2 regions of the Lentibacillus sp. L22 genome follow, and region 2 is predicted to be linked to the other one. Evidence: a T-box and tRNA genes for the amino acid it is inferred to sense, from the RefSeq annotation. Region 2 holds a T-box; the other holds one or more tRNA genes.
The links. A T-box is a leader RNA that pairs with one kind of tRNA and senses whether it is charged. The one in region 2 lies ahead of serS (serine--tRNA ligase), so its partner is inferred to be a tRNA-Ser.

Region 1 (4,428 bases), on a different contig from region 2:
GCCAATTTTGGGTATCATTGCTGGCATGGTTGTAACTATGTTGATTCAAAGTAGTTCAGGGACCACCGTGTTAACTGTCGGGTTGGTAAATGCCGGATTCATGACATTGAGACAGGCTATTGGTGTTATCATGGGGGCGAATATTGGTACAACCGTAACTGCATTTATTATCGGAATTGAACTGGGAGACTATGCTTTACCTATTCTTGCAATTGGATGTTTCTTGATTTTCTTCTTTTCCAATCAAAAGGTCACGGCAATCGGACAGGCTATATTTGGCTTTGGAGCACTATTTTTCGGGCTGACTCTGATGGGAAATGGGATGGCACCGTTAAGTAATTTGGAGGCATTTCATCAGCTTACGCTAAACATGAGCGAAAATCGGATCCTCGGTTTATTGGTGGGAACACTATTCACGGTAATCGTGCAAAGCTCAAGTGCCACCATCGGTATTTTGCAAGGGTTATTTGCTGAAGGAGCGATCGATTTACATGCTGCTTTACCTGTTTTATTTGGGGATAATGTAGGTACGACAATCACGGCGGTTTTAGCATCACTTGGGGCGAGTGTAGCTGCAAGAAGAGCCGCATTTATCCACGTTATCTTTAACTTGATTGGAGCTGCGATTTTTTTAACTTTTTTACCGCTTTTCACGAAGTTTGTTGAATTATTACAGGATCAATTCGATTTGAATCCGGAAATGACATTAGCGTTTGCGCATGGCAGTTTTAATATCGCCAATACATTGATTCAGTTTCCATTTATCGCTGGACTAGCCTGGTTGGTGACAAAAATAATCCCTGGTGAAGATGTAACTATTGAGTATAAACCACAACATCTGGATCCAATTTTTATCCAGCAATCATCAGCAGTTGCGTTGGATCAGGCAAAGGCTGAAATCATTCGTATGGGTGAATATGCATGTATGGGGCTGGAAGAGACGAATCAATATTTGTTTACCCGCCAACAAAAACATTCCGATTTGGCAAGACAATTGGAAGGTGCACTTAATAATCTGGATCAGAAGATAACGGATTACCTGGTTACGATAGCGTCAGGTTCATTATCGGAATTGGAAAGCGCCCGGCATACCGCATTAATGGATTTAGTTCGAGATATAGAGCGAATCGGCGACCATTTCGAAAATATTATTGAACTGATTGATTATAAAATTGCCAATAAGGTTGATTTGACCGAAGAGGCACAAACAGACTTGAATCAGATGTTTACATTAACGATACATACGGTTAAGCAGTCAATAAGTGCACTGGATCAAGTGAGTCGAGAAAAGGCGTTAATGGTTGTTGATAAAGAGGACGAAATTGATAACATGGAACGCCGCCTTCGTAAACAACATATTGTTCGAATGAATAAGGGACAATGCACTGGATCTGCCGGGATCGTATTTGTTGATATGATTAGCAATTTGGAGCGGATTGGGGACCATGCAGTGAATATCGCAGAAGAAGTTCTTGGTGGTAAATAGATAATGTTATCGGCTTTACTGGGTAGAGCTGATAACATTTTAAAATTTATTATTGAAAACCGCGAATGAACATGCTATAGTATTTATTGTTGTTGTAACAAACAACACGATCTAACAATTTTTATACATATAACATTTTAATTGACATTTCTTGTTGCAAATGGTAAGATATTATTCGTCGCTGATTAATGATGAGCTAGTGAAATGATAATTATTCCACAGTAGCTCAGTGGTAGAGCTATCGGCTGTTAACCGATCGGTCGTAGGTTCGAATCCTACCTGTGGAGCCAATGATGGCGGTGTAGCTCAGCTGGCGAGAGCGTACGGTTCATACCCGTAAGGTCGGGGGTTCGATCCCCTCCGCCGCTACCATCTTAATATGTTACATCATGCTTCTGGTGTGGTTAATGTATTAAATTGATATTTTACGTACATGGCTTAATATATAGTAGTAATCATTCTGATAAAATGTACGAGAATAATGATCGAATACAAAATTTAATTAGTTATCAACTGGAAAAAAGGACCCTTAGCTCAGCTGGTTAGAGCTATCGGCTCATAACCGATCGGTCGCAGGTTCGAATCCTGCAGGGTCCACCATTTAGACATACGGAGGTATACCCAAGTCTGGCTGAAGGGATCGGTCTTGAAAACCGACAGGCGGGTCAAACCGCGCGGGGGTTCGAATCCCTCTACCTCCTCCATACATAATAGATGCCAGAAGTTAAAGATCAGATGTCGAAAATTGAATATGGCTCGGTAGCTCAGTCGGTAGAGCAAAGGACTGAAAATCCTTGTGTCGGCGGTTCGATTCCGTCCCGAGCCACCATTTTGACAAGCAGTCGCTTGTTTTTTTATTGCAAATAGGCTTTTATACAGAATAATTGTTGGCTAATAGTCAACTAGACCACTTATCTGCTTTCATCTGATCATACGCAGCTTTAAAATTTTGGAAAGATTTCTTTCCCAATTTGTTAACATTCCCCTCAAAAAAACGATTGAAAATAATGTCTTTTGCTTCCTCTACTGTGCAATGTTGGGTATTCATGGTTAGCTTGAAATAAGAACAAAAATATTTTTGACTAAGTGTACCCGCATTTTTGATGAACATATCAATACTCCTTTTAAAATAATTATCTAGTTTTCCCATTATAGAACATACTGGGTGATGATCCAAAGATTTGCGGTTTAACAAGATGTTTCATTCTTTTTAAACCGGGTAAATAAATATTGGAGCATCATTCTGTTGAAATAAATCGTTTCATTTGCAAGTGTTATAATGCTCTGATAATCTTATAGCAAAAGGGTTGGACATAAGCTCCCTTTTTAACCATCATAAAGGAGGACGTTAAGCAATGGCAAAATTTGAATTACCAGAATTACCTTATGCATACGATGCTTTAGAACCAACAATTGACAAGGAAACAATGAACATCCACCATACGAAGCATCACAATACTTATGTTACCAAATTAAATGGAGCACTTGAAGGACATGAAGATCTTCAAGATAAATCGCTTGAAGATCTGTTGGGCAACCTTGATGCAGTGCCAGAGGATATCCGTACTGCTGTCCGTAATAATGGCGGTGGACATGCCAACCATAGTCTTTTCTGGAAAGTACTTTCTCCAAATGGCGGTGGAGAGCCTTCAGGTGAACTTGCAGAGAAAATAAATGCTAAATTTGGCAGCTTTGACAAATTTAAAGAAGCATTTGCTGATGCTGCTGCTGGACGTTTCGGATCTGGTTGGGCATGGCTTGTTGTTAAAAACGGCGACCTTGAAATTACCAGTACCCCAAATCAGGATACTCCATTGATGGATGGTGTAACACCAATTCTTGGACTTGATGTTTGGGAGCATGCATACTATCTTAAATATCAAAACAGACGCCCGGAATATATTTCAGCATTTTGGAATGTAGTAAACTGGGATCAAGTTGAAAAAAACTATAACGAAGCCAAATAAAATGCCAGAAAAAACGCGGGAGATTTTCCCGTGTTTTTTAAATGATAAAAAACTCGCCAACGGATTTTTCTAAAAACTTTTATTGGTTGCATTTCTTATTCCTTTTGCATATCTCATCTTGATTTGCTCACACTATTGGATATACAAAAGGAGAGCTTAAAACCATGAAAAGTTTGGAGAAAATAACAGGAGTAGAAGTAAATCGTGATTTAATTTTTTTGTTAATAATTGGAGGGCTTTATTCGCTGGGAATATTTCTTTCCAATACATTTGTAAATATTTATTTATGGAAGCAGTCGGGGGATTACATGACCATCGCTATTTACAACCTTGGCATTTATGTATTTCAAGCGGTTATGTTTATTATCGCTGGAAGAATAGCCAAGAAGATTGATCGTGTTATCGTGTTAAGACTAGGGGTAATTTTTTTATCTCTATTTTTTTTGACTGTTTTAATCATTGCTGAAAAGGCATCAACTTTTAATTTTTTGCTGGGCAGTCTGCTTGGAATTGGGTATGGATTTTATTGGCTCGCATACAATGTGTTGACGTTCGAGATAACAGAACCGGAAACGCGGGACTTCTTTAACGGTTTTCTTGGTGTCATGCAATCATTTGCTGGTATGGTTGGACCGGCACTGGCGGGATTCATCATCGCCAGAATGACCGATAACGTTGGATATACTACCATTTTTTCAATATCCTTTATTTTATTTATTTGTGCCGTAACCTGCAGTTTTTTCCTGAATCGCAGAAAGGCGGAAGGAAACTTTCATTTTAAACGGATCCTGGCTGAGCGGACGCAGAACAAAAACTGGGGAAAAATTTTATATGCCCATGTTTTTCAAGGACTGCGTGAAGGTATTTTTGCTTTTGTTATCTCCATTTGGGTCTTTATCGTGACAAATAGTGAACTGGCTCTCGGGATGTTCAATTTAACATTGTCAGCCCTGTCCTTTGTTTTTTACTTTATGG
Region 2 (4,428 bases):
GGACTATGCGGTTGATTATATGCGTGTCTTATTTATTTTCTCATTGATCTTGGCATGGGAAAATTTTTTCAGTATTTTTGTACGTAATGACGGTGATCCACAACTCGCCATGATCGGTCTGGTTGTCTCCGCCTTACTTAACATTGTCCTCGATTATTGGATGGTCTTTATTTTGAAGCTTGAGGTAACCGGGGCAGCACTGGCAACCGTGATTGCTACGTTAATTGGTCTGATTATTTATCTGTTCCACTTTTTCAAAAAGGGAACAGCTTTAAAGTTTACTCGCCTGCATTGGGATAAAACCGCTTTGAAACGAATTAGCACGATCGGTGTGCCTAGTTTTCTTTCCGAAGCAGGAACGGGAATTTTTGTGATGGGTTATAATATTGCAATTGCCCATTATGCTGGTACAACAGGCCTTGCTGCGTTTTCTGTGATTAATTATTTGCATACCTTTATGTTTTTGGCCTTTATCGGTATCGGGCAGTCTATTCAGCCGATGATTAGTTATTACCATGGGGCAAAGCAGGATGCGTCCATCAAGCAAACCGTTAAAATATCGGAAATTACCGGGCTTATTCTTGGTCTCATCTTCTTGGCGATCGGCTATGTTGGGGCAGACGTATTAGTAGCAATTTTTGGAGTAACTGATGAAGCAACTGCTAAACTTGCAACTAAGGGGATAAAACTATTTTTCCTTGGCTATTTGTTTATGGGCACCAATTTTATTTATATGACCTATTACCAGTCAATCGGTTATGTACGACCAGCGATCGGCATTACACTGTTCCGCGGGTTTATTTTATTGATTGGAGCACTCTACATCTTGCCACTTTGGTTTGGTACAACTGGAGTTTGGCTAGCCCTGCCAGTAGCGGAAGGATTAGTTGCCATTACCCTAATATTCTTTTCCAGGGGTGGCGTTATGGGAAAAAGAACGCAATCACCTGGGTATTAACGATATAATAGGAAACCCCCAGAATGTGGAAACTCCGGGGGGCTTCATGTTTCTACTTTAACAACGCATGAATGGGGTGTTCATCGGAAACATCACTGAATGATTCACTTTATATATTCTTTTCCACCCATGTAAGGCTGCAATACTTCCGGAACTGCAACAGAGCCATCTTCCTGCTGATAATTTTCCAGGATGGCTGCAACGGTTCGGCCCAGTGCCAATCCAGACCCATTTAAGGTGTGGACAAATTCCGGTTTTCCATTCTCCTCACGACGGAAGCGGATACCCGCACGTCTTGCTTGGAAATCCTCAAAGTTAGAACACGATGATATTTCCCGGTATGTTTCCTGGTTTGGAATCCACACCTCAAGATCGTATTTTTTTGCAGCTGTGAAACCAAGATCACCGGTACACATGCTCATCACCCGGTACGGCAATTTCAATAACTGCAACACTTTTTCAGCGTGACCAGTTAATGCTTCCAATGTCTCATATGAATCCTCTGGTTTGGTAAAATGCACAAGTTCCACTTTATTAAATTGATGCTGGCGAATCAGACCGCGTGTATCGCGACCGGCAGAACCTGCTTCAGAACGAAAACAGGCACTAAAAGCAACGTATTTTTTTGGCAGATCGTTTTCCTTTAAAATTTCTCCACGATAATAATTGGTTACTGGTACTTCTGCGGTCGGAATCAGGAAATAATCCCAGTCTGATATTTGGAATGCATCTTCTTCAAACTTCGGCAATTGCCCGGTTCCCGTCATACTTGTACGATTAACCATATACGGTGGCAACATTTCCTCATAACCATGTTCATCGGCATGCAAATCCATCATGAAGTTAAGCAGGGCCCGTTCCAAGCGTGCACCCAAGCCTTTATAGTAAACAAATCTGCTACCCGTTACCTTTCCAGCCCGTTCGAAATCAAGAATATTAAGATCAGTAGCGATATCCCAATGTGGTTTTGCGTCAAATGCGAATGTTGGGAGGTCTCCCCATTGACGAACTTGCACATTATCATCCTCATCTTCACCAACCGGTACACTTTCATGAGGGATATTAGGGATAGAAAGCATCATGTGTGATAGTTTTTCTTCAATTTCCTTTAGCTCTGTATCGAAGGCTTTAATTTGCTCACCAACCCGACGCATCTCTTGAATGACAGCATCGGCATCTTTTTTTTCTTTTTTCAAAGCAGATATCTGTTGGGAAGCTTCATTACGTTTTGCTTTTAATTGTTCCGTTTCGGCAATTAATTGGCGACGTCTTGTATCAAGTTCACCGAATTTCTCCAGTTCCGATAAATCCTCACCCCGATGGGCAAGTTTTCCTTTTACCTCATCAAAGTTATTGCGTAAATACTTCATATCAAGCATTTCCTTTTCCTCCTATTTCAATCTGTTTAGTTCCAGCAACTTTCTCATTAAAAAACTCCCGTCCCTAATAAAATAGGGACGAGAGTTTTTTCCCGCGTTACCACCCTTGTTGAAGATAACATCTTCCGGCTCCAATCATAACGGTGATTTAACCGGGTTTACCTACTTAATTCAGCAAACCAGTTCAAGGATGGATTCGCAGTATGTTTGCATCGATTCACACCAGCCATCGACTCTCTGTTAACAAATGATACTGTTACTATTCCTATCATTACTTTTATAATCCTTTATTACCTAATATGATAGCTAACTTGCCCTTATGAAGCAAGTGTTTTTAAAAAGCTAAGAAAGTATAAAAATCCAGCCTACATTCAGCTTATGCCAGAATAGGCCCCGTCCGGCTCCAGCGCCCAGCGGCTAGCAAACTTCAGGTTTGTACGCCGCTAACCGGGCGCTTACGCCTTTGTTCTGAGTCTTCCACTATTTGAGCAAAATATTCCATAAACCGGTTATCATCGGTTAATTCTGGGTGAAATGCAGTACAAATATAATGCTCTTGTTTGGCTGCAACGATTTTATCGTCATACGTTGCCAGCACTTCAACACCATCGCCAACTTCCAATATGTATGGCGCACGGATAAAAACGGCATTGAAGTCCTCGGCAACATGGCTAATCGGCAATTGGACTTCAAAGCTGGCCACCTGACGTCCGAATGCATTTCTGGCTACCTTCATATTCATTAATCCTAAATGAGCCTCTTGCCCGGAGATTTCATTTGCCATTAGGATCAGTCCGGCACAAGTACCAAAAATCGGTTTTCCCTTTGCACCAAATTCCTGGATCGCGGTAAAAAAACCATAGCTATCAATCAGCCTGCGCATTGTCGTACTTTCACCGCCAGGCAGGATCAACCCATCAATTTCTTCCAGCTGCCCTTTATGCTTTATTTCTACAGCTTTTGCCCCGGTTGCTTCAATGGAACGAATATGCTCACGTACAGCACCCTGTAATGCCAGTACACCTATTATCATCGGTATTCCTTCCTTCTATTCACTGCGATCCTGCATACGGTCGCCAGCTGCAAGTGTACTCATTTCAATTCCCTTCATTGCTGTACCAAGTCCTTTGGATAGCTCAGCAATTAATCCATAGTCTTGATAATGGGTGGTTGCTTCCACGATTGCTTTGGCAAACCGTTCTGGATTATCTGATTTAAAGATACCGGAACCAACAAATACACCGTCTGCTCCTAGTTCCATCATTAATGCCGCATCACTCGGTGTCGCAACCCCACCTGCAGCAAAGTTAACAACTGGAAGTCGGCCTTCTTCACGAATTTGTAATAGAAGTTCATATGGTGCGCCGATTTCTTTGGCATAAGTCATGACCTCATCCGCTGACATTGCCGTAAGCTTACGGATTTCTGATTGCACCTGGCGCATATGACGAACTGCTTCGACGATATTTCCTGTTCCCGGTTCCCCTTTTGTCCGTAACATGGATGCACCCTCACCAATTCGACGCGCTGCCTCGCCTAAATTACGGCAACCACAAACAAATGGCACGGTGAAATCTGATTTTTTTAAATGATAAACTTCATCAGCTGGTGTTAACACTTCACTTTCATCAATATAGTCTACACCCATCGCTTCCAATACGCGGGCCTCAACAATATGACCAATTCGTGCTTTCGCCATTACCGGAATGGATACCGCGCGCAAAACTTCCTCGGTGACTGTTGGGTCAGCCATCCGGGCAACACCTCCTGCAGCACGAATATCGGATGGAACACGTTCTAACGCCATAACAGCAACTGCCCCTGCTTGTTCAGCTATTTTAGCCTGCTCAGCGTTCACCACATCCATGATAACGCCACCTTTTTGCATTTCCGCCATTCCGCGTTTAACACGATCTGTACCAGTGTTTGCCATTTAGAATTCCCCCTCTTGTCATTTTTCTATCTACTCTATTATAATACGAAATCCTTTATACTAAAACCATCCTTTAACCATATCAACGAGTGATGAAAATAGATTACTGAAAAAACCGCCGATGGAACCAAGCATAAGCATAAACCAATTCTTTTTAT

Region 1: it has a tRNA-Ser gene. The T-box ahead of serS (serine--tRNA ligase) is inferred to sense a tRNA for this amino acid. The anticodon was not compared.

The regions. Positions count from the first base shown of each region.
Region 1 covers NZ_JBFNXI010000009.1:2,699-7,126, reverse strand. The annotation lists gene ABRT01_RS06310 (Na/Pi cotransporter family protein) at 1-1,486, shown strand, start outside; tRNA gene ABRT01_RS06305 (tRNA-Asn) at 1,702-1,776, shown strand; tRNA gene ABRT01_RS06300 (tRNA-Met) at 1,782-1,858, shown strand; tRNA gene ABRT01_RS06295 (tRNA-Ile) at 2,010-2,086, shown strand; tRNA gene ABRT01_RS06290 (tRNA-Ser) at 2,098-2,190, shown strand; tRNA gene ABRT01_RS06285 (tRNA-Phe) at 2,240-2,315, shown strand; gene ABRT01_RS06280 (hypothetical protein) at 2,385-2,636, opposite strand; gene ABRT01_RS06275 (superoxide dismutase) at 2,842-3,453, shown strand; gene ABRT01_RS06270 (MFS transporter) at 3,618-4,428, shown strand, end outside.
Region 2 covers NZ_JBFNXI010000005.1:63,710-68,137, forward strand. The annotation lists gene ABRT01_RS04050 (MATE family efflux transporter) at 1-958, shown strand, start outside; gene serS (serine--tRNA ligase) at 1,063-2,337, opposite strand; T-box leader at 2,409-2,618, opposite strand; gene pdxT (pyridoxal 5'-phosphate synthase glutaminase subunit PdxT) at 2,765-3,370, opposite strand; gene pdxS (pyridoxal 5'-phosphate synthase lyase subunit PdxS) at 3,386-4,270, opposite strand; gene ABRT01_RS04070 (serine hydrolase) at 4,331-4,428, opposite strand, start outside.